4 regions of the Pseudomonas reactans genome follow, and region 2 is predicted to be linked to each of the others. Evidence: predicted binding sites of a transcription regulator. Region 2 holds the regulator's gene; each other region holds the start of a gene.
The links. The regulator FliA, encoded in region 2, starts transcription of late flagellar genes. The targets are predictions, from matches to a motif close to CTAAAGTTTNNNNNNNNNNNGCCGNTAA.

Region 1 (5,595 bases), on a different contig from region 2:
GTAACATGGAAGAGCTGATCCGCCTGGTCGACGCCCTGCAATTCCACGAAGAGCACGGCGAAGTTTGCCCTGCCAACTGGAAAAAAGGCGACAAAGGCATGAACGCTTCGCCAGAAGGCGTTGCGGCTTACCTGACCGAGAACGCTGGCAAGCTGTAAGCCAGGCTCGAGGTACAAAAAAACCGGCCTGAGAAGGCCGGTTTTTTTATGGGCGGGATAATCACCTCAATCGTTGAAGTCTTCCCAGCCGCCCATGTCTTTCCAGCGGTTGACGATGCCGCAGAACAGCTCGGCGGTCTTCTCGGTGTCGTAGCGAGCCGAGTGGGCCTCACGCCCGTCAAAGTCGATACCGGCTGCCTGGCAGGCTTTCGCCAACACGGTCTGGCCATAAGCCAAGCCGGCGAGGGTGGCCGTGTCGAAGCTGGAGAACGGGTGGAACGGGTTGCGCTTCATGTCCAACCGCGCCACGGCGGCGTTCAGGAAGCCCAGGTCGAAGCTGCTGTTGTGGCCGACCAGGATCGCGCGTTTGCAGCCATTGGCCTTCAACGCCTTGCGCACGCCACGGAAGATATCGGTGAGCGCCGCTTCTTCACTTACCGCCATGCGCAGTGGGTGATCGAGCTTGATGCCCGTGAATTCCAAAGCGGCGGCTTCGATATTCGCGCCTTCAAACGGCTCGACACGGAAGAAGTGGGTGTGTTCCGGGAACACAAAACCCTGCTCATCCATACCAATCGTCGTTGCGGCAATTTCCAGCAACGCGTCGGTGGCGCAATTGAAACCACCGGTTTCTACGTCGATGACAACCGGCAGATAGCCGCGGAACCGCTCGGCCATCGGGTGACGGGAGCCGCCGCCACTGTGCTCGTGTTCGTCGTCGTAATGGTCTTCACTCACTTGCTTTCCTCCAGCAGGCGCCAGCGCAGTGTTTCACCGGCGCGCAGCGGGATAACAGTCAGCTCGCCAAACGGCAGGCTGGCAGGGGCGGTCCAGTCTTCACGGACCAGGGTGATGCGGTCGGTATTCGCCGGCAGGCCGTAGAAACGCGGGCCGTTGAGGCTGGCGAAACCTTCGAGCTTGTCCAGGGCGTTGCGTTGTTCGAACGCTTCGGCATACAACTCGATCGCTGCATAGGCGGTGTAGCAACCGGCACAGCCGCACGCCGCTTCTTTGGCGTGCTGGGCGTGAGGCGCGGAGTCGGTGCCGAGGAAGAACTTAGGATTGCCGCTGGTCGCTGCATCCAGCAAGGCCACCTGGTGGGTGTTGCGCTTGAGGATCGGCAGGCAATAGAAGTGCGGCCGAATCCCGCCCACCAGCATATGGTTGCGGTTGTACAGCAGGTGATGCGCAGTGATGGTTGCGCCAACGTTGGCCGAGGCCTCGCTGACGAACTGCACGGCATCGGCGGTGGTGATGTGCTCGAACACCACCTTGAGGGTCGGGAACAGCTCGACCACTCGGCGCATATGTTCGTCGATGAAGATCTTCTCGCGATCGAACACGTCCACGTCGCCACGGGTGACTTCACCGTGGATCAACAGTGGCATGCCGACTTCGGCCATGGCTTCGATGGCCGGCAGGATCTTGTCGATACTGGTCACGCCGGAATCGGAGTTGGTGGTCGCGCCGGCCGGGTACAGCTTGGCCGCGTGCACAAAGCCGCTGGCCTTGGCTTCACGAATCTCGAAGGGCTGGGTACGGTCGGTGAGGTACAGCACCATCAACGGTTCGAAGCGGCTGCCGGCTGGTCGCGCAGCGAGGATACGCTGGCGATAGGCATCGGCTTGCTCGGCATTACGCACCGGAGGTACCAGGTTAGGCATGATGATGGCGCGGCCAAACGTGCGCGCGACATCGGCCACGGTGTGGGGTAACGCAGCACCATCGCGAAGATGAATATGCCAGTCGTCGGGACGCAGCAGGGTCAGGCGGTCGGACATTGGGGATTCCAGGCGGGTCAATCTGGTGGGAATGCTACCGGAAAAGACTCTGTCAGGCACTCGCTATCAAGTTTTGCAGGATGCAACCGATAGCCTTGGGTATGCCTTATCGATGTATGACGCTTTGAAGTGTTGTAGAAACCAGTGGAGCCGCCCGTGCGCCAGCAATATCTAGCCCTGCTCAGTGTGTTCGCCAGCCTGCCTGCGATGGCCCTCACGTTCCAGACACGTCTGGAGAATATTGAGTGGAAGGTGGAAGGCGACCAGTTCGAGTGCCGCCTGACCCAGCCGATCACCGATTTCGGTTCGGGTGAGTTCGTGCGCCGGGCCGGCGAGCAGGCGACATTTCGTCTGAAAGCCTACAACGGCTCGCTGGGAGCCGGTTCGGCCACGTTGCTGGCCGCCGCAGCGCCGTGGCAGCCGGGGCGAGGTGATATCAACCTCGGTGCCGTGCGTGCTGGCAGTGGCGATGTGTTGTTCAACAGCTCCCAGGCCCAGGCCGGGCGTCTGTTCAATGGCTTGCTGGAAGGGCGCAGCCCGACCGTGCGGCACTATGGGCGTGAAGGTGGCTATTCGGAGATCCGCCTGCTGCCGGTCAAATTCAACAAGGCTTACAACGATTACCAACTGTGCACCGCCAAGCTATTGCCGATGAATTACGACCAGGTCAAACAGACCGAAGTCGGTTTCCCCGGTGGCGGAATCGAGCTGGATGCGGCCGCCAAGAAGAAACTCGACGTGATTCTCGCGTTCATGAAGGCCGACCCGACCGTCAACCATATCGAATTGAATGGCCATTCGGACAACAGCGGTAATCGTCTGACCAATCGAGACGTCTCGCGCCGTCGTGGCCTGGCGGTCATGGACTACTTCAAGGCCAACGGGATCCAGGAGTCGCAGATCACCCTGCGCTTCCATGGCGAAAGCTATCCACTGGCGCCCAACACCAATGCGGCCAACCGGGCACGCAACCGTCGCGTGAATATCCAGCTTGAACGCGTGGCCGCCCCCGAGAAACCGGCGCCTCAGGCCACTGGTCCAAGCAACCCCGCACACACGTCCTAAGGTGCGACCATCGGTCGCCCGTTCGACATAATCTGTCGCTTTATCTTCATTTGCTGTCGCGCCCCTGTAAATTCGCGGTTTTGGTCGGTAGAATCGACGGCTTTCCGTACAACCCCGTGGAGTGATGGCATGGCCGACGTAAACAAGGTCGTTCTCGCGTATTCCGGCGGCCTGGACACTTCGGTGATCCTCAAGTGGCTGCAGGATACTTATAACTGTGAAGTGGTGACCTTCACCGCTGACCTGGGTCAGGGCGAAGAGGTCGAACCTGCACGTGCCAAGGCGCAAGCCATGGGCGTGAAAGAGATCTACATTGACGACCTGCGCGAAGAGTTCGTCCGCGATTTCGTTTTCCCGATGTTTCGCGCCAACACCGTCTACGAAGGCGAGTACCTGCTGGGTACCTCCATCGCACGTCCGCTGATCGCCAAACGCCTGATCGAAATCGCCAACGAAACCGGCGCCGACGCCATTTCCCATGGCGCTACCGGCAAGGGCAACGACCAGGTGCGTTTCGAGCTGGGTGCCTACGCCCTCAAGCCTGGCGTGAAAGTGATTGCCCCTTGGCGTGAATGGGACCTGCTGTCCCGTGAAAAGCTGATGGATTACGCTGAAAAGCACGCGATCCCGATCGAGCGTCACGGCAAGAAAAAGTCCCCGTACTCGATGGACGCCAACCTGCTGCACATCTCCTATGAAGGCGGCGTGCTGGAAGACACCTGGACCGAGCACGAAGAAGACATGTGGAAGTGGACCGTCTCCCCGGAGAACGCTCCCGACAAGCCGCAGTACCTGGAACTGACCTACCGCAACGGCGACATCGTCGCGCTGGACGGCGTCGAAATGACCCCGGCCACCGTGCTGGCGACCCTGAACCGTATCGGTGGTGAACACGGTATCGGCCGTCTCGACATCGTTGAGAACCGTTATGTGGGCATGAAGTCCCGCGGCTGCTACGAAACCCCAGGCGGCACCATCATGCTGCGTGCCCACCGTGCCATCGAGTCCATCACTCTGGACCGCGAAGTGGCTCACCTCAAAGACGAGTTGATGCCCAAGTACGCCAGCCTGATCTACACCGGCTACTGGTGGAGCCCTGAGCGTCTGATGCTGCAACAGATGATCGACGCTTCCCAGGTTCACGTGAACGGCGTTGTGCGCCTGAAGCTGTACAAAGGCAACGTGATCGTGACCGGTCGCAAGTCCGATGAGTCGCTGTTCGATGCCAACATCGCCACCTTCGAAGAAGACGGCGGTGCTTACAACCAGGCAGACGCGGCAGGCTTTATCAAGTTGAACGCATTGCGCATGCGTATTGCAGCCAACAAAGGCCGCTCGCTGTTCTAAGCCTCAGCGCGGTATGAAGAATGGCCCCTTGTTCAAGGGGCCATTTTTTTGCCTGTGATTTTGTAGAGATGTTTATGTTTATACCGATTAAACGTCTGTGGATTTTTTCCTCAAAATCGTTATCAGAGATGGGTTTTAGTGAGTTGTTGTTGAAAGTTTGTAGGGGGAATGAATTTTTTACATCTGTGTAGGAACTAGTCTTACAGATAATTCACTCATGTAAGTGCGGCAAAGATGCAAAGCACCGAATGGTCTGTAGGAATTAAGGATGCAAGCGAATATGTTGAATGGAACCAAAGCAGACGGATCGTTCTGGCCATTTTCTCCTGCAACAGGCGAGAGGCAAGGGGCATTTCCTGAAAGTCATGTGCGGCACGTTTACCCAACCCCCTATAAGTCAGGGATGTTTGACTCAAAGTATGTAAGTTCCCGGAAAGGTCTGAAAGGCTCCATAAAACCAGATGCCTCAGAGACGGCGTTTTTTTGTAGGGGAATTCCTTTATCGCTGTGGGGTGGGTCTCTGCTTGCTGTTGCTTGGGGGGGAACGCTATGCCAACTAGGAAACGACTAGGCTATTGTACTTGCTCTAAATAATTCGAACAGCGAAATTGGACTTTCTCATGAATAAAGTGCTGATCGTGGATGATCATCCCGTCATTCGTCTTGCTGTGCGTATGCTAATGGAGCGTCATGGTTATGAGGTCGTTGCTGAGACCGATAACGGTGTCGATGCATTGCAACTTGCACGGGAGCATATGCCGGACATTGTCATACTGGATATTGGAATTCCCAAACTTGATGGCCTGGAAGTTATTTGCCGGTTGTCTTCCACCAAGCAGGCTGTGCCATTCAAAGTACTGGTCCTCACATCTCAGGCCCCTGGTCATTTTTCCATGCGTTGCATGCAGGCTGGGGCCGCCGGCTACGTGTGCAAGCAGCAGGACCTCACCGAATTGCTGAGTGCTATCAAGGCGGTCCTGTCGGGCTACAGCTACTTCCCCAACCAGGCGCTCAATTCGGTGCGCTCCACCATGGGCAATGCCAGCGAGGCCGATATGGTCGAGCGTCTGTCCGGGCGGGAAATGATGGTGTTGCAGCAGTTGGCGCGAGGCAGGACCAACAAGGAGATTGCCGACGGCATGTTCCTCAGCAACAAGACCGTCAGTACCTACAAGACGCGTTTGCTGCTCAAGCTCAATGCGCGCTCGTTGGTGGACCTGATAGAACTGGCCCAGCGTAACGGT
Region 2 (5,595 bases):
GCGCTGCCGAGGTGTCGGCGGGTTCCGCCAGGCGCGCCAGGGCGGCCAGCAGCTCCGGGGTGGCGGCAGTGATCGGTGCACGGTCGCGCACCTCGCTGAACATGCCGTTGACCGCATCCAGTGCTTCGAGAATCACGTCCATCAATTCCGAATCAACGTGACGCTCACCCTTGCGCAGGATGTCGAACACGTTCTCGGCGATGTGGCAGCACTCCACCAGCTCATGGAGCTGGAGGAAGCCGGCGCCCCCTTTTACAGTGTGAAAACCGCGAAAAATTGCATTGAGCAGGTTCGCATCATCCGGTCGGCTTTCCAGCTCGACCAGTTGCTCGGACAACTGCTCTAAAATTTCGCCGGCCTCTACAAGGAAATCCTGAAGGATTTCTTCATCGGCGCCGAAGCTCATGTGGGTGCTCCTTAGAAGCCTAAACTGGATAACAGGTCATCAACATCATCTTGACCCGATACAACGTCTTCACGTTTATCGGCATGAATCTGCGGACCTTCACCCTTGGCGAGATGTTTTTTTGGATCTTTTTCCGAGAGGATCGCTTCGCGGTCATGTTCAATACCGGCAAAACGGTCAACCTGGCCTGCCATAAGCACCAATTTGAGCAAGTTGCTTTCCACTTCGGTGACCAACTGGGTCACACGCTTGATCACCTGACCGGTGAGGTCCTGGTAATCCTGGGCGAGCAGAATGTCGTTGAGGTTGCTGGAAACCGTGCGGTTTTCCTGCTCGCTGCGTGACAAGAACCCTTCGACCCGACGCGCCAATTCACGAAACTCTTCCGCGCCCACTTCCCGACGCATGAAGCGGCCCCAGTCAACGCTGAGGGCCTGGGCTTCATTGGCCATGCCATTGACCAGGGGCGTGGCGTTCTCCACCAGGTCCATGGTGCGGTTGGCCGCCGCCTCAGTCAGCCTGACCACATAAGACAGGCGTTCGGTGGCATCGGTGATCTGGGAGATTTCCTCGGCCTGGGGCATATGCGGGTCAATCTGGAAATTGACGATCGCACTGTGCAGCTCGCGTGTGAGCTTGCCCACTTCCTGGTACAGGCCGCGGTCACGGGTCTGGTTGAGCTCATGGATTAACTGCACCGCGTCGCCGAACTGGCCTTTTTCAAGGCTGTCGACCAACTGGTGAGCATGCTTTTTCAGGGTCGACTCGAAGTCTCCCTGTGACGTTTCTTTATGCTCCATAGCTCCCCCGCGATGGCATTAGCCGTGGATGCGTTCGAAGATTTTCTCGATCTTCTCTTTCAAGGCCAATGCAGTGAATGGCTTGACCACGTAACCGTTTACCCCGGCTTGGGCGGCTTCGATGATCTGCTCACGCTTGGCTTCGGCGGTCACCATCAGCACAGGCAGGCTGCGCAGTTTTTCGTCGGCGCGCACGTGGCGCAGCAAGTCGATACCGGTCATGCCCGGCATGTTCCAGTCCGTTACCAGAAAGTCGATGCTGCCGCTGTTGAGGATCGGAATCGCCGTAATGCCGTCATCCGCCTCGACCGTGTTAGTGAACCCAAGGTCACGCAACAGGTTTTTTATGATCCGCCGCATCGTTGAGAAGTCATCAACGATGAGGATTTTCATGTTCTTGTCCAATTCGACCTCCAAGCAGTCTTAAACGCGCCCAGCACCTGGACGCGCCATTTCAATCAACAGGCATTACACAAAAAGGACTGCCGGGGCACCACGGGTCGAACCCGCAAAGGCCAGGCCCTCGCGGTATCGTCTGCAGTGTCCCCACACTGCCTGTCAGCGCGCTCGCCACTCTCCCAAACGCCCCCGCAAGCGGGCTGCGCACTGGCTGTGCAACTGGCTGACCCGCGACTCGCTGACCCCCAGGACCTCACCGATTTCCTTGAGGTTCAGCTCTTCGTCGTAGTACAGCGCCAACACCAGTCGCTCACGCTCCGGCAAATTGGCAATCGCATCCGCCAACGCCCCCTGGAAACGCTCATCTTCCAGGTCACGCGATGGCTCCATATGAGCGCTCGCGCCGTCCTCGTGCAGCCCTTCGTGTTCGCCGTCCTGCAACAGGTCGTCGAAACTGAACAGGCGGCTGCCCAAGGTATCGTTCAAAATCCCGTAGTAATCGTCGAGACTCAATTGGAGTTCGGCCGCAACTTCGTGATCTTTAGCGTCGCGACCGGTTTTTGCTTCAATTGCGCGAATTGCATCACTGACCATGCGCGTATTGCGATGCACCGAACGCGGCGCCCAGTCACCTTTACGTACCTCATCAAGCATCGCGCCACGGATACGGATACCCGCGTACGTCTCGAAACTCGCACCCTTGCTCGCGTCGTATTTGGTCGACACTTCAAGCAGGCCGATCATGCCCGCCTGGATCAGGTCTTCGACCTGGACGCTGGCGGGCAGGCGTGCCAGCAAGTGATAGGCAATGCGCTTGACCAAGGGCGCGTAGCGCTCGATCAACTCGCCCTGACTGTCACGGGCAGACTTCTTGTACGCGTTGTAGCCGGTTGCTGTCATAGCACGGGTCCTGCACTCGTCTGATGCACCAATCGCTCGACGAAAAACTCCAGATGCCCCCGCGGGTTGGCAGGCAACGGCCAGGTATCGACCTTCTGGGCAATAGCCTTGAACGCCAATGCGCATTTGGAACGAGGGAACGCTTCGTAGACTGCACGCTGCTTTTGCACAGCCTTGCGCACACACTCGTCGTAGGGAACTGCGCCGACGTATTGTAAGGCGACATCGAGGAAGCGATCCGTGACCTTGGTCAACTTGGCGAACAGGTTGCGCCCTTCCTGCGGGCTCTGGGCCATGTTGGCCAGGACGCGGAAGCGGTTCATGCCATAGTCGCGGTTAAGCAGTTTGATCAGGGCGTAGGCGTCGGTGATCGAGGTGGGTTCATCGCAGACCACCAGCAACACTTCCTGCGCTGCGCGCACGAAGCTGACCACGGACTCGCCGATCCCGGCGGCGGTGTCGATCACCAGCACGTCGAGGTTGTCGCCGATATCACTGAAAGCCTGGATCAGGCCGGCATGCTGCGCCGGGCTCAGGTGCACCATGCTCTGGGTGCCGGAGGCGGCCGGCACGATGCGAATGCCACCGGGGCCCTGCAGCAGCACATCGCGCAGCTCACAGCGGCCTTCGATCACATCGGCCAGGGTATGTTTGGGCGTCAGCCCCAGCAGAACGTCGACGTTCGCCAGCCCCAGGTCAGCATCCAGCAGCATGACACGACGGCCAAGCTCTGCCAGGGCCAGGGACAAATTCACTGACACGTTAGTTTTCCCGACGCCACCTTTGCCGCCGGTCACCGCGATCACCTGTACGGGATGCATGCTGCCCATTTTATTTCTTTACCTTGTCTTGCTTAGACGCAGGCTACATGGCTTGGCCGCGTGAATCGCTTGCAGACCATCGATGTAGATACATTTCACGGTGTTCATCCTGCCTCAACCAACCCGTTTTGCCGGGTTGTGGTAAAGGTCGGCGAACATATCGGCCATCGCTTCCTCGCTAGGCTCTTCTTGCATTTGCACGCTGACTGCACGGCTGACCAACTGATGACGGCGCGGCAGATGCAGATCATCCGGGATCCGCGGCCCGTCGGTCAGGTAGGCGACCGGCAATTCATGACTGATGGCCAGGCTCAGCACCTCGCCCAGGCTCGCGGTTTCATCGAGCTTGGTGAGGATGCAACCGGCCAGGCCGCAGCGTTTGTAGCTGTGATACGCAGCGGTAAGAACCTGTTTCTGGCTGGTGGTTGCAAGCACCAGGTAATTCTTCGACTTGATGCCACGCCCGGCAAGGCTTTCCAGTTGCATGCGCAATGCCGGGTCGCTGGCTTGCAGGCCAGCGGTATCGATCAACACCACGCGTTTGCGCAGCAGTGGGTCGAGGGCATTGGCCAGGGACTGGCCCGGATCTACATGGGTCACCGACACATTGAGAATTCGGCCCAACGTCTTGAGCTGTTCCTGGGCACCAATACGGTAGCTGTCCATGCTCACCAGCGCGATATTCTGCGCGCCGTACTTGAGGACGTAGCGGGCAGCCAGCTTGGCCAGGGTGGTGGTCTTGCCCATGCCGGCAGGGCCGACCATAGCAATTACACCACCCTCTTCCAGGGGTTCGATTTCCGGCGTGACGATCATCCGCGCCAAATGAGCCAGCAACATGCGCCAGGCCTGGCGAGGCTCGTCGATTTCAGTGGTCAGAGCCAACAGGTCGCGGGACAACGGGCCAGACAGGCCGATGCGTTGCAGCCGACGCCAAAGGTTGGCCTGTTGCGGCTTGCTGCCCTGCAGCTGGTTCCAGGCCAGCGAGCCCAACTGCACTTCCAGCAGTTCACGCAGGCCATTGAGTTCAAAGCGCATCGAGTCGAACACACGCTGGTCAACCGCAGGCGCCGGGGCAGGCGCAGCAGGACGCGGCGGTTCTTTGAACGTCGGCTCGACCAGTGGCTCGGCAGCGGTCAACGGCAGGCCGGCGAACAACTGGCGATTGGTGGTGGCATCGCTGTCGCCGCGCATGCTCAGTTCAGCCTGGGCCGAAACGATGCGCGAAGCGGTTTTGCGCAACTCGTCTTCGAGCTCCATGTTCGGCACGCGTGGCGCCAGGGCCTGGGGGGTGTAATCCAGGGCAGCGGTCAGCTCGACACCGCCGGCAATACGACGGTTTCCGATAATCGCGGCGTCGGCGCCCAGCTCATCACGAACCAGTTTCATGGCCTGACGCATATCGGCGGCGAAAAAACGCTTAACTTGCATAACCCACTACCCTCAGCCGTTGGGCCCTACTGTCGCGACGATAGTCACTTGCTTGTTGTCAGGAATTTCCTGATAAGCCAAAACGTGCAAATTCGGTACTGCCAAACGCCCAAACCGCGACAACATCGCCCGGACGGGGCCTGCCACCAGCAGGATCACCGGTTGGCCCTGCATTTCCTGGCGCTGTGCGGCGTCAATCAACGAACGCTGCAGCTTCTCAGCCATGCTTGGCTCCAGCAGAACGCCCTCTTCCTGGCCTTGTCCTGCCTTCTGAATACTATTGAGCAATATTTGTTCCAACCTGGGTTCCAAGGTGATCACAGGCAGCTCGGAGTCAAGCCCTACAATGCTTTGGACGATTGCACGCGACAATCCGACGCGCACTGCGGCCACCAGGGCGGCAGTATCTTGACTCTTGGCGGCATTGTTGGCGATGGCCTCGGCAATGCTGCGAATGTCGCGTACCGGCACCTGTTCGGCCAACAGCGCCTGCAACACCTTGAGCAACTGCGACAGCGACAGAATGCCTGGCACCAGCTCTTCGGCGAGTTTCGGCGACGCTTTGCCCAGCAAACCCATCAATTGCTGGACTTCCTCGTGGCCGATCAGCTCGTGGGAGTGTTTGTACAGGATCTGGTTGAGGTGAGTCGCGACCACAGTGCTGGCGTCCACCACGGTGTAACCGAGGGATTGCGCCTGGCTGCGCTGGCTGATTTCGATCCACACCGCGTCCAGGCCAAAAGCCGGATCTTTGGCGGTGATGCCGTTGAGGCTGCCGAACACCTGCCCGGGGTTGATCGCCAGCTCGCGGTCCGGGTAGATCTCGGCTTCGGCCAGG
Region 3 (5,595 bases), on a different contig from region 2:
GACCGCCCAACGCCCCGCCCCTTTCGGGTCGAAGTAACGTTGCAGGCGCTCTTGGGACAAACCACGACCCAAGGCCAGGCTGTCGTACTCGCCAGTCTTGCAGTTGGTGAGCATGGTGCCGGACAGGTCGGTGGCGACGATTTGCGCACCGGCCTTCAACTGGCCCATGTTGGTCCGCTCGAACTCATCGATGGACATCGAAATCGAGTACGGTTCCTGCCCCGAAGAGCAAGCGGCCGACCAGATGCGCAGGCGCTGGCCAGGGCTGGCCTTGATGGCCTCCGGCAACACTTTGCTCTTGAGCACTTCAAACGGGTAGGTGTCGCGAAACCACAGGGTTTCGTTGGTGGTCATGGCATCGACCACCATCTCCTTGAGCCCGCTGCGCGGCTGCCCCTGGATGCGCTGGACCAGCTCGCCCAACGACTTGATGCCCTGCTGCTCCATCAGTTTGTTGAGACGGCTGGATACCAGGTACTGCTTGTTTTCACCGAGCAATATGCCACAGGCCTTTTCCAGGAAGACCCGGAACTGTTCGAAATCCAAATTACCCGTAGACAATGATACCGCCTCTTAAATCGTGTGACCGCCAGGGGAAATCCCCCTAGCCGTGATCTGCTGCCTTGATCCGGTCGACTACCCGGGATGCCAGGTCATCAGGACGGAATTTGGCCAGGAAGTCATCGGCACCGACCTTCTTGACCATCGCCTGATTGAATACACCCGACAACGAAGTATGCAGGATGATATGCAATTTTTGCATGCGTGGATCGTTGCGTATCTCGGCCGTGAGGGTGTAGCCGTCCATTTCCGGCATCTCGATGTCGGAGATCATCATCAAGAATTCTTCTTCCGGCTTCTTGCCGTCGTCCACCAGCTTGCGCAGGTAATCCAGCGCCTGGCGACCATCGTTGAGGGCCACCACTTCCACGCCGACCGTTTGCAGGCAACGGGTCACCTGCTTGCGCGCCACCGAGGAGTCGTCCACGGTCAGCACGCGCAGGGAGACCGCCTTGTGCGCGGTTTCGGCGTCTACCACCCCCACGGAAATCGATTCCGAGGTGGGGGCCACTTCGGCGAGGATCTTCTCCACGTCGATGATTTCCACCAACTGATTATCCACCCGCGTCACCGCCGTGAGGTAGTGATCGCGACCAGTGCCCTTGGGCGGCGGATGGATCTCTTCCCAGTTCATGTTGACGATGCGCTCCACCGAGCGCACCAGAAAACCCTGGGTCTTGGTGTTGTACTCGGTAATGATGACGAACGGGTTCTCGCGGTCCTGTAAACCCGCCGAACCGGTGGCCAGGGCCAGGTCAAGAATCGGTATCGTCGCGCCACGGATGTTGGCGACGCCACACACCACCGGGCTGGACTTGGGCATGATCGTCAGCTTGGGGCATTGCAGCACTTCCCGCACTTTGAACACGTTGATGCCATACAACTGCTTGCCATCCAGGCGAAAAAGCAACAACTCCAGGCGATTCTGCCCTACCAGCTGTGTGCGCTGGTTTACTGAATCCATTACTCCTGCCATGCCTTGACTCCCACGCTAAAACCTTTGGCCATACCTATAAGGGCAGTGACGCGCACCCAATGCTAAACGGCACGGCCTTTGCTATTTATTGGTCATGGATATTAAAACGACAGTTTCCCGACGCCCCGTCCTGACACGGTTTCGCAGATCGCTCTGCGCACCGCTGGTGTTGCTTGCCCTGGGCCTGGGCGCCACGGCCCGCGCAGACAACGTCACCTTGCCTGATCTACTTATCGGCGTCACCCAAGGCTTTCTTGAGTTCACTGTAGAAGATTATCTGGCGACCACCCAGACGCCGGGGCGCTATGAAATCCAGGTCAACCAATTGGACCCGCGCTTGCGCATGCCCATGTGCGACAAGGAATTGACAGCCACCCTGGAAAGCCCCGCCCAGCCGATCGGCCGTGTGACGGTCAAGGTCCGCTGCGATGGCGCCTCGCCCTGGACCGTGTTCGTGCCGGCCCAGGTCAAGCTCTTCCGTGATGTGGTGGTGGTTGCCCGCCCCCTCAAACGTACCGGGATCATCGGTTTCGAGGACGTGGTCCTTCGCGAACGCGACATCAGCATGATCAGTCAGGGCTACCTGACCTCTCTCGACCAGGCGGTCGGACAGAAGTTGACCCGACCAGTGGTCACGGACCAAGTCATCACCCTGGTGCATCTGGAGCAAGCCGAAGTGATTCGCAAGGGCGACCAAGTGGTGATTTCCGCCAGCAGCGGTGCGCTGCAGGTGAAAATGCCGGGGGAAGCGTTGTCCAACGGCGGCATGAGCGAACAGATACGCGTGAAGAACCTTAATTCCAACCGGGTGATCAAGGCGCGAGTCACCGCACCGGGCCAGGTAGAGGTGGCTCTATAGATTACTGGTATCAAGCGCCTGCTTTTCCTACACTGTTGGCTGGATGCCGGCCTGTAGGTTTTATTGTCAATCGAGCCTAAAGTTTGTCCGGGTATGGCCGAAAACATGGCAAGCGTCCAAATACCCAGAGGTTTTTTGATCATGGTCATCGATTTCAGTCGTTTAAATAACACCCCGACCCCGTCGGCCCCTACGCGAGCCACTGGCACCAAAGACAGCGTAGAAGCCAAGGCCCAGCCACTGCCCGCCAAGGCAGAACAGGCCAGCGTCAGCCAGAGCGGGGAATCCGTACACCTGAGCAACGAGGCTCAACAGTTGCAGAAGGTCACTGACTCGCTGCGCGATCAACCGGTAGTCAATAAAGCCCGCGTGGCCGAATTGAAACAGGCAATCGCCGATGGCAGCTATAAAGTCGACAGCAACCGTGTAGCCAGCAAGCTGCTTAATTTCGAAGCCGAGCGCTAGGCAAAGGCCTGCGCAGGGCTTTTGGACGCTTAAACCCCAAGGCCAGCCATGCATCACGACGAAAATCTGCTTCAACTGATCATTGATGATCTAGCCCCGACCCAACAGCTGCTTGAGCTGCTTCGGGAAGAAACCCTGGCCCTCTTCGGTCGGGACATGCCCCTGCTCGAAGAAATTCTGGCGCGCAAGCAGTCGCTGATTATCCTGCTGGAACAGCACGGCAAAAAACGCAGCGAGATCCTCATCAACCTGGGCCTGCCGGCGGACCATGATGGCCTGGCGCAACTGGCCAGCCACTCCACGGTCGGCGATCAGTTACTGGCGCAGAGTAAGGAGCTCAATCAGTTGCTCAGCCAGTGCCAGGAAACCAACCTGCTCAACGGTCAGTCGATCCAGCTTCAGCAAGCCACGACCGCCAACCAGTTGCGTATACTTCACGGCGGAGAGCCTCCGGCGCTTTACAACGCCCAGGGTTCCACCTCGCGCCTGGTCAAGCCAAGCACCCGCAGCCAAGCCTGACGCCTGTTTACAGCGCACCTATCCAAGGCGCGCCACATACTGGCAGAATGCCTGCTCTTGCGTGTTGTCGTATTTTGTCTGGAGATGGAAGAACCGTGTTCAACGCCCTTAATGCGGAAGATGCCCCGCAGCCACCCAAGGTCCTCACCACGCCTCTGGAAATCGCCAGCACCTTGCGGATGCTGCAAGACAGCCATGACCCGCTGATCATCACCTTTCATGAGCGAAGCCAGCGCTTCCAGAGCTACCTGGTGGACGTCAATCGCGACAGCGGCACCCTGGCCCTGGATGAAATGATCCCCCGCGACGGCGAACGCTACCTGGAAAACGGCGAACCCTTCCGCATCGAAGGCTTCCACGAAGGCGTACGCGTTGCCTGGGAAAGCAACGGCAGCCTGAGCATCAGCGAACAGGACGGCCACCGCATCTACACCGGCAGCCTGCCCGACGAAGTGGTCTACCATCAGCGCCGCAATGCCTTCCGCGCCGCCTTGAAGCTGGCCCAACTGGTCAACATCGAGCTGGGTGGCGAGAAGCTCAAGGCGCCTATCAGCGGCAAGCTGCTGGATATTTCCGCCACCGGCTGCAAACTGCGTTTTGAAGGCGATATCTCCGAGCGCTTGCAACTGGGCCAGGTCTACGACCGCTTTATCGCTGCCCTGCCCTTTGGCAGCATGACCACCTCGGTCGAACTGCGCTACTTGCACTTCGAAGAGAAGATCAACACCACCTTCGCCGGCGTGCGCTTCCATAACATGAGTGGCTTGGTGCAGCGCCAGGTCGAGCGCTTTGTGTACCAGTTGCAACGCGAAGCACGACGCTTCGACAAAGACGACGATTTTTAAAGCTTAAAGATCTCGGCAAAAAAAACGGGCAGATCCTGATGGAATCTGCCCGTTTTGCATTCAGGGGCGCGCCCTGCTCAAGTCGTGAGGGTGCTCGTCCGGCCCCGCGGGCGCAGGCGGTCCTACAAAGGGCGGCTCGTCCGCTTCGGGGCTCAACGCCGCTTCCGGTTCAGGTTCAGGGGCGGCGGTTTGCATTTGTTCCTGCACCACGGCCTCGTCTACCCGCGGATCGAGACAAGCCACCAGCGGCGAACTGGACATGCTGTCGGGCATTGCCACGTGGTGCAACGGTGCATCATCCACCTGATGCAGGTTGGTCACCGCTTTCGGTCGGATGCGCCATACCAGGATCAACGCACACAGGCTGAAAAACGCATACAGCATGTGGCTGCCGAACAGCTTCATCACCACGCCGGCGAGCAACGGCCCGACACTGGCGCCGACGCCGTAGGTCACCAACAGCATGGCCGTCAGCGACACGCGTCGATCGCCTTCCACGTGGTCGTTGGAGAACGCCACCGCCAGCGGATACAGACAGAACTGCACCAGAGAGCAGACAAAACCTGCCACGAACAACACTTCCAGCGGCACCTGGGTCAGTATCGCCAACGGCAACGCCGCCACGGCCAGGCACAGCGCGAAGCAGCGGATCAGCAGCGCGCGATCATAGCGGTCAGACAGCCAGCCCAATGGCCACTGCACCACTAGCCCGGCAAAAATGCAGCTACCCATGAACAGACCCACTTGCTCGGTGGTCAAGCCCTGCTGAGAGGCATACAACGGCGCCAGACCGTAGAACGAGCCGACGATCAGCCCCGCGCCAAGCACGGTACTCAGGGACTGCGGCACGCGTTTGATAAAGAAGCGCGGCTCCATCGGGGCAGGATGCAGAGGCGCCGGGTGAATGCGCCGCGTCATGGCCACCGGCACCAGGCACAGCGCAAAACACAGCGCGACCAGCATCAGCAACTCAAGACCCAATTGAGGGTGCATGACCAGAATCAGTTGGCCGAGCACCAGGCCCAGGTAAGACGCAATCATATAGCCGCTGAACACCACGCCACGCTGCTTGGCATCGGCCTGCTCATTGAGCCAGCTCTCGATGACCATGTACTGGCACATCATGCCCAGGCCGACGATCATCCGCAGCACGATCCACGCCGGCAGCCAATCGATCAGCCCGTGGCCCAACACCGCCGCGCCGACGATCCCGGCGCAGGTCGCATAGGCGCGAATATGCCCGACCCGGGCAATCAGGCGATGCCCGATCTTGCCACCCAGCACCAGGCCAAAATAGTTGGCCGCCATCAACGCGCCGACCCACAGGCTGTCGACATGATCGGCCGCCAGGCGCAGGGCCAGGTAAGTAC
Region 4 (5,595 bases), on a different contig from region 2:
AGAAACCTTCAGCACACTGATCAATGCCCTTTAAAGGAGTCTGAGACGATGCGTATTTCTACACAGCAGTTTTACGAAGTCAGTGCAAATCAGTATCAAAATAACTATTCCAGTGTGGTGAAGGCCCAGGATCAAGCGAGTTCCGGTGTGCGGGTACAAACTGCGGGCGATGATCCTGTTGCCGCTGCGCGACTGCTTTTGTTGCAACAACAGAAAGATATGCTGGGGCAGTTCAACGGCAACATTAATAGTTTGAAGAACTCCCTTACGAACGAAGAAAGCGTGCTGGATAGTGTTAACACCGCGCTGCAGAAAGCCAGCGAGCTGGCGCTGCGTGCCGGTAACGTTGGCATCAGTGACGACGATCGCAAGTCAATTGCCAGTGAAGTGGGGGCGCTTGAAGACCAGATACTCGGCCTGCTCAACTCCAAGGATGCCAATGGCAAGTACATGTTCTCGGGAAGTAAGACAGAGACCCCTCCTTATTCCCGTAACAACGATGGCACGTACACTTATCAAGGCGATGAGACCCCGCTGAGCCTGCAGATTTCGAATAGCCTTACGATGTCAGCTGGAGACACCGGCAAATCTCTGCTTGAAGGTTCTCCCAACACGGGGCGAACCCAGGCAACGCGGATCCTGGTACCACCTGCTGTGGATGACGGCAAGGTAGCAATTTCCTCTGGCCTGATTACGTCCGGCACTACCTACAGTAAGAGCTTTGCCGACGGTCAGCCCTATAAGCTGACATTCAGCAGCAGCACCCAATACAGCGTAACCGACAAAGACGGTAACGACATCACGTCGGAAATTCCTGGCAATGGTACCTTTGATGCGACGAAGGAAGGCGCGTCCAGTGTCAATCTGCGAGGCGTGAAGTTCGATATCAGTTTGAACCTGGGCAAGGATGTGGCACCGGGTGCTCCGACTGATGCGGCGGTTGCCGGCAAGTCTTTCAGCCTCAGTACGAAGCCGGATGTATTCAGTGTGTCGCGTACCGCCAGCAACCCGACAGCCGCGCAACTGAGCGGAGGCAAGGTGACGGACCCTGCGGCTTACGCCAGCACCTTTCCCAACTCGGGCGCCATGATCAAGTTCGGCGCAGGCGGCACTTATGATGTGTTTGCGCAACCTTACACGCCGGACAGCAAGTCAATTGCTAGCGGCACTCTGGCAGCAGGCGCGACCTCGATCACTGTGGCTGGCGTTACTTTTGATGTGACCGCCACGCCGCCGCCAGGGCCGGGTGATCAATTTGCGGTTGGGGCCACGAGTACCAAGAACGAGAATGTGCTGGATACCCTGAGTCAATTGCGCAAAACCTTGCAGGCGCCAACGGACGGAAATCTTGTTGCGCAAAACAAGCTTAAGGATGTGGTGGCCAAGACCATTGGCAACCTGAACAACGCCAAGACTCAGATTGATCAGGTGCGCGGCTCTATCGGTGCTCGTCAGAACGCTTTGGATATACAGGCAGAGGAGAACGCGAGCTTGGGTTTGGCTAATTCGCAGACGATGAGCTCGCTGGCCAATATCGATATCGGTGAGGCTGCCATCAACCTGACGTTGCAGCAAACCATGTTGCAGGCTTCGCAGCTGGCCTTTGTTAAAATTGCCCAGTTGAGCCTGTTCAACAAGATGTAATCGGCGCCACCCCAAGCGGCCCGCCCTGGAAACAGGGCGGGCCGTTGTCGTTTCCGGGATTTAATTGTTTGAAGGTTTTGCACAAAGCACACACAATTGAGTGACCTGTGAGTCATAAAGCGCATCTTCACTGTATCGTGTGAAAAGGATAAGTCGTCACAGGGTCCTTGCGAGGCGGCTTTCAGCGAGATTTTTATGGGGTTATCCCCTTTATTGTCAGCACTCCGGGCGTGGCCCAGGGGTGTTCTCCAGCTATTTAGTATTGGGAAGCCACAATGATTGGCATAAAAAGCATCGCCAGTTACGTGCCGGCAGACGGGATCGATAACTACGCCCAGGGTGCCAAATTCGCCAAGGATGAAGAGTTCATCATTGGCAAGATCGGTTCGGCGTTCTTGCCGCGCAAGGAAGCTGCGCAGGAAACCTCCGATCTGTGTGTCGAGGCGGTCAACGCTTTGTTTGCCAACAACCCGGATTTGAAGCGCGAGTCGATTGACGCGCTGATCGTCGTCACCCAGAACGGTGATGAAGAGGGCCTGCCGCACACGGCTGCCATCGTCCAGGACAAACTCGGCTTGCCGACCCACGTCGCTGCGTTCGATATTTCCTTGGGCTGCTCCGGCTACGTCTACGGCATCTACGCGATGAAGGGCTTCATGGAAGCCGCCGGCCTGAAAAACGGCCTGCTGATCACTGCCGACCCGTACTCCAAGATTGTCGACCCGGAAGACCGCAACACCACCATGCTGTTCGGCGATGCCGCTACGGCTACCTGGATGGGCGAAGACGCGCCGTGGTTGCTGGGCAAGTCCAAGTTCGGCACCGACGGTTCCGGCGCGCCGCACCTGAAGGTCAGCGATGGCGTGTTCTTCATGAATGGCCGTCAGGTATTCAACTTCGCCTTGCTCAAGGTGCCGGCGCATTTGCACGAGCTGCTCAATGAGTCGGATCTGAAGGCCGACGAGATCGACGCGTTCTGCATCCACCAGGGCAGTGCGGCGATTGTCGACGCGGTGGCGCGACGCTTTGAAGATGCACCGGTGGACAAGTTCATCAAGGACATGGTCGAGACCGGCAACACTGTGTCGTCGAGCATTCCGCTGCTGCTGGAAAAGCACGTGATGGACGCCACCTGGAAGCGCGTGGCCATCAGCGGGTTTGGTGTGGGCTTGTCTTGGGGGTCGGCGATTCTCTATCGTTCTTGATGCCTTGATAGTCTCAATAAAAAACGCCGAGGCTCGAAAGAGCTTCGGCGTTTTTTATTTGGCGCCAGAAAACCCAATGAAAACGGGGTTTCGGAACCGCGTAAACCCTTGAATTGCAAGGGGTGGCACGGCGCCAGTAAAAAAATCAAAAAAAATCCTCAAGCAACCGGCTACCACGACGATAACTATTACGTAGGTTCTCTAGGCCACACCCGGCGGATGCCAGGGCCGGAAGCCGCAGTATCCATCCAACGAGGATTTCGTCATGGCTTTAACAGTAAATACCAACCTTGCATCGTTGACCGTTCAGAACAACCTGAACAAGGCTTCCGGCTCCCTGCAAACCTCCATGCAGCGCCTGTCCTCTGGCCTGCGTATCAATAGCGCCAAGGACGATGCGGCCGGCCTGCAAATCTCCAACCGTCTGACCAGCCAAATCAACGGCCTGGGCACTGCCATCAAGAACGCCGGTGACGGTATCTCCATCGCGCAAACTGCTGAAGGCGCGATGCAGGAATCCACCAACATTCTGCAAAAAATGCGTACCCTGGCACTGCAATCCGCCAACGGCTCGCCAAGCGAAGACGACCGTAAGTCGAACAACGCCGAATACGCTGCACTGACTGCAGAACTGACCCGTATTTCCACTACTACCACTTTCGGTGGTCGTAACCTGCTGGACGGTTCTTTCGGTACTACCGCTTTCCAAGTAGGCGCCAACGCCAACCAGACGATCAACATGACTCTGGGTGACGTGTCGGCCAAGGCCATTGGTTCGCAGCAACTCAAAACTGCTGCCATCAAAGCAGGTACTGGCTTTACTCCAGACACCCTGACCCTGACCGGTAGCGGCGCTGCTCCTACTGTTGCTGTGACTGCGGCTGACACTGCCGGCTCCCTGGCTTCCAAGATCAACGCTGCGGGCGTCAGTGGCCTGGCTGCAACTGCCAGCACTGAAGCTCAGTTCACTTTCAACTCCGCGACTGTCAACGCTACTGCACCGGCCAACTTCAGCCTGACTATCGGTGGCGCCACTGTTAAGTTCGTTGGTGTAACCGACGCTTCCAGCATGGCAGAACAGTTGAAGTCCAACGCTGCCAAACTGGGCATCAGCGTTAACTACGACGCCAAGCTGGGTAACCTGTCGATCAAGTCCGACACCGGTGAAAACATCACTGTAGGCGGTTCTAACGCTGCTGCGGCAGGCATTAGCATCAACACCAAGGGTGGCGACGGTGCCTATGTTGGTGCCAACGCAACCGCTCTGGCTGACAACCTGGTTGCTGTAGGTGCTATTTCCCTGAACTCCAGCAGCAGCTACTCCGTTGCAGGTGCTGCCGGTGCTACTGCCCTGTTCGGTGCTACCTCTATCAGCTCGCAGAAAACCGCTGTTTCCGACACTAACGTGCTGACTTCCACCAGCGCTCAGAACGCTGTCGACGTGATCTCCCAGGCGATCTCGAACATCGACTCCCAGCGTGCTGACCTCGGTGCGGTCCAAAACCGTTTTGACAGCACTGTTGCGAACCTGCGCAGCATCTCGGACAACTCCACTGCAGCTCGTGGCGTGATCCAGGACGTTGACTTCGCATCTGAAACAGCTCAGCTGACCAAGCAGCAAACCCTGCAGCAGGCGTCCACTGCGATCCTGTCGCAAGCTAACCAGCTGCCGTCTGCCGTACTGAAGCTGCTTCAGTAACAGCGATGCTTGATGACTGACGGAAGGGCGCGTTTACGTGCCCTTTTGTCTTTTACGTGATGAGGAGATTGGACATGGACATGAGCGTCAAGTTGAACCTGTCTTATCCAGCGCCGGCACAACAGAATGTGTCTGCACCCGTAAATGTGATCGCCGACCAGATCGATACCAAGCCGGACACCAAGATCCAGCCTGCGACTGAGCCCAAGCGTGCTGATCTGGAAAAAGCGGTCTCGGATATCCGAGAATTTATTCAGGCTACCCAGCGCACACTCGATTTTTCCATTGATGATTCGACCCACCAGGTTGTGGTCAAGGTCATTGCTACCGAGAGTGGTGAAGTGATTCGCCAGATCCCTTCGGAAACGGCTTTAAAACTCGCTCAAAGCCTTCACGATGCCAGCAGTCTGCTGTTTGACGCGAAGGCCTGAAGTGGCATGAATTTTGTTGCTGGTGCTGTTCGAGACGTAGTCCGTCAATAAAGCATCAGCCTTTGAATTAGGAGAAAGACGATGGCAGGTCCAACGATTAGCGGCCCGGGTTCGCATATCGATACCCAGGCAATTGTGAAATCTCTGGTGGACGCTGAAAAAGCGCCCAAGCAAACAGCGATCAACAACCAGACGCTGAAAGCTACCACCCAGCTATCGTCAATCGGGAAAATTCAGGCGGCCCTGGATGCTTTCCGTGGCGCCATTGACAATATGTCGAAGAACACCAGTTTCAGTGGTTTGTCGGCAACATCCTCGGATGAGAAAGTCTCCACGGTCACCATGGGGACTGGCGCGTCTTCGGGGAGCTACTCGCTGATCGTTACCCAGTTGGCGACGGCCTCGAAGGTATCTACAGCAAACTTCAAGGGCGGCGCCAACACGGTTGTCAACAGCGGTACAGCCCCTACCACGCTGACGATCACTCAGTCCGGAAAAGACTACGATCTTAATATTCCGGCGGGTTCGACATTGCAGCAGGTACGTGACTCCCTGAATACTCAGTTTGCTTCGGCAGGCTTGAGTGCAAACATTTTGACTGACTCCAATGGCTCTC

Region 1: HX793_RS21175 (flagellar protein MotY) is a predicted target of FliA. The motif match lies at 2,005-2,032, and genes of this name have one in related genera.
Region 3: flgM (flagellar biosynthesis anti-sigma factor FlgM) is a predicted target of FliA. The motif match lies at 2,473-2,500, and genes of this name have one in related genera.
Region 4: HX793_RS17975 (flagellin N-terminal helical domain-containing protein) is a predicted target of FliA. The motif match lies at 3,007-3,034, and genes of this name have one in related genera.

What each region holds. Positions count from the first base shown of each region.
Region 1 is NZ_JACAQP010000021.1:113,433-119,027, forward strand. Features, by position in the region: gene HX793_RS21160 (peroxiredoxin) at 1-158, shown strand, start outside; gene rnt (ribonuclease T) at 225-896, opposite strand; gene pyrC (dihydroorotase) at 893-1,939, opposite strand; gene HX793_RS21175 (flagellar protein MotY) at 2,096-3,004, shown strand; gene HX793_RS21180 (argininosuccinate synthase) at 3,134-4,351, shown strand; gene HX793_RS21185 (response regulator transcription factor) at 4,972-5,595, shown strand, end outside.
Region 2 is NZ_JACAQP010000051.1:9,825-15,419, reverse strand. Features, by position in the region: gene HX793_RS30350 (chemotaxis protein CheA) at 1-406, opposite strand, end outside; gene HX793_RS30345 (protein phosphatase CheZ) at 418-1,206, opposite strand; gene HX793_RS30340 (chemotaxis response regulator CheY) at 1,225-1,599, opposite strand; gene fliA (RNA polymerase sigma factor FliA) at 1,765-2,505, opposite strand; gene fleN (flagellar synthesis regulator FleN) at 2,502-3,335, opposite strand; gene flhF (flagellar biosynthesis GTPase FlhF) at 3,441-4,757, opposite strand; gene flhA (flagellar biosynthesis protein FlhA) at 4,770-5,595, opposite strand, start outside.
Region 3 is NZ_JACAQP010000027.1:176,749-182,343, forward strand. Features, by position in the region: gene cheR (protein-glutamate O-methyltransferase CheR) at 1-561, opposite strand, end outside; gene HX793_RS22680 (chemotaxis protein CheV) at 605-1,537, opposite strand; gene flgA (flagellar basal body P-ring formation chaperone FlgA) at 1,632-2,396, shown strand; gene flgM (flagellar biosynthesis anti-sigma factor FlgM) at 2,538-2,861, shown strand; gene HX793_RS22695 (flagella synthesis protein FlgN) at 2,910-3,380, shown strand; gene HX793_RS22700 (flagellar brake protein) at 3,476-4,225, shown strand; gene HX793_RS22705 (MFS transporter) at 4,286-5,595, opposite strand, start outside.
Region 4 is NZ_JACAQP010000015.1:14,488-20,082, reverse strand. Features, by position in the region: gene flgK (flagellar hook-associated protein FlgK) at 1-34, shown strand, start outside; gene HX793_RS17985 (flagellar hook-associated protein 3) at 49-1,644, shown strand; gene HX793_RS17980 (ketoacyl-ACP synthase III) at 1,920-2,849, shown strand; gene HX793_RS17975 (flagellin N-terminal helical domain-containing protein) at 3,115-4,548, shown strand; gene HX793_RS17970 (flagellar protein FlaG) at 4,623-4,979, shown strand; gene fliD (flagellar filament capping protein FliD) at 5,061-5,595, shown strand, end outside.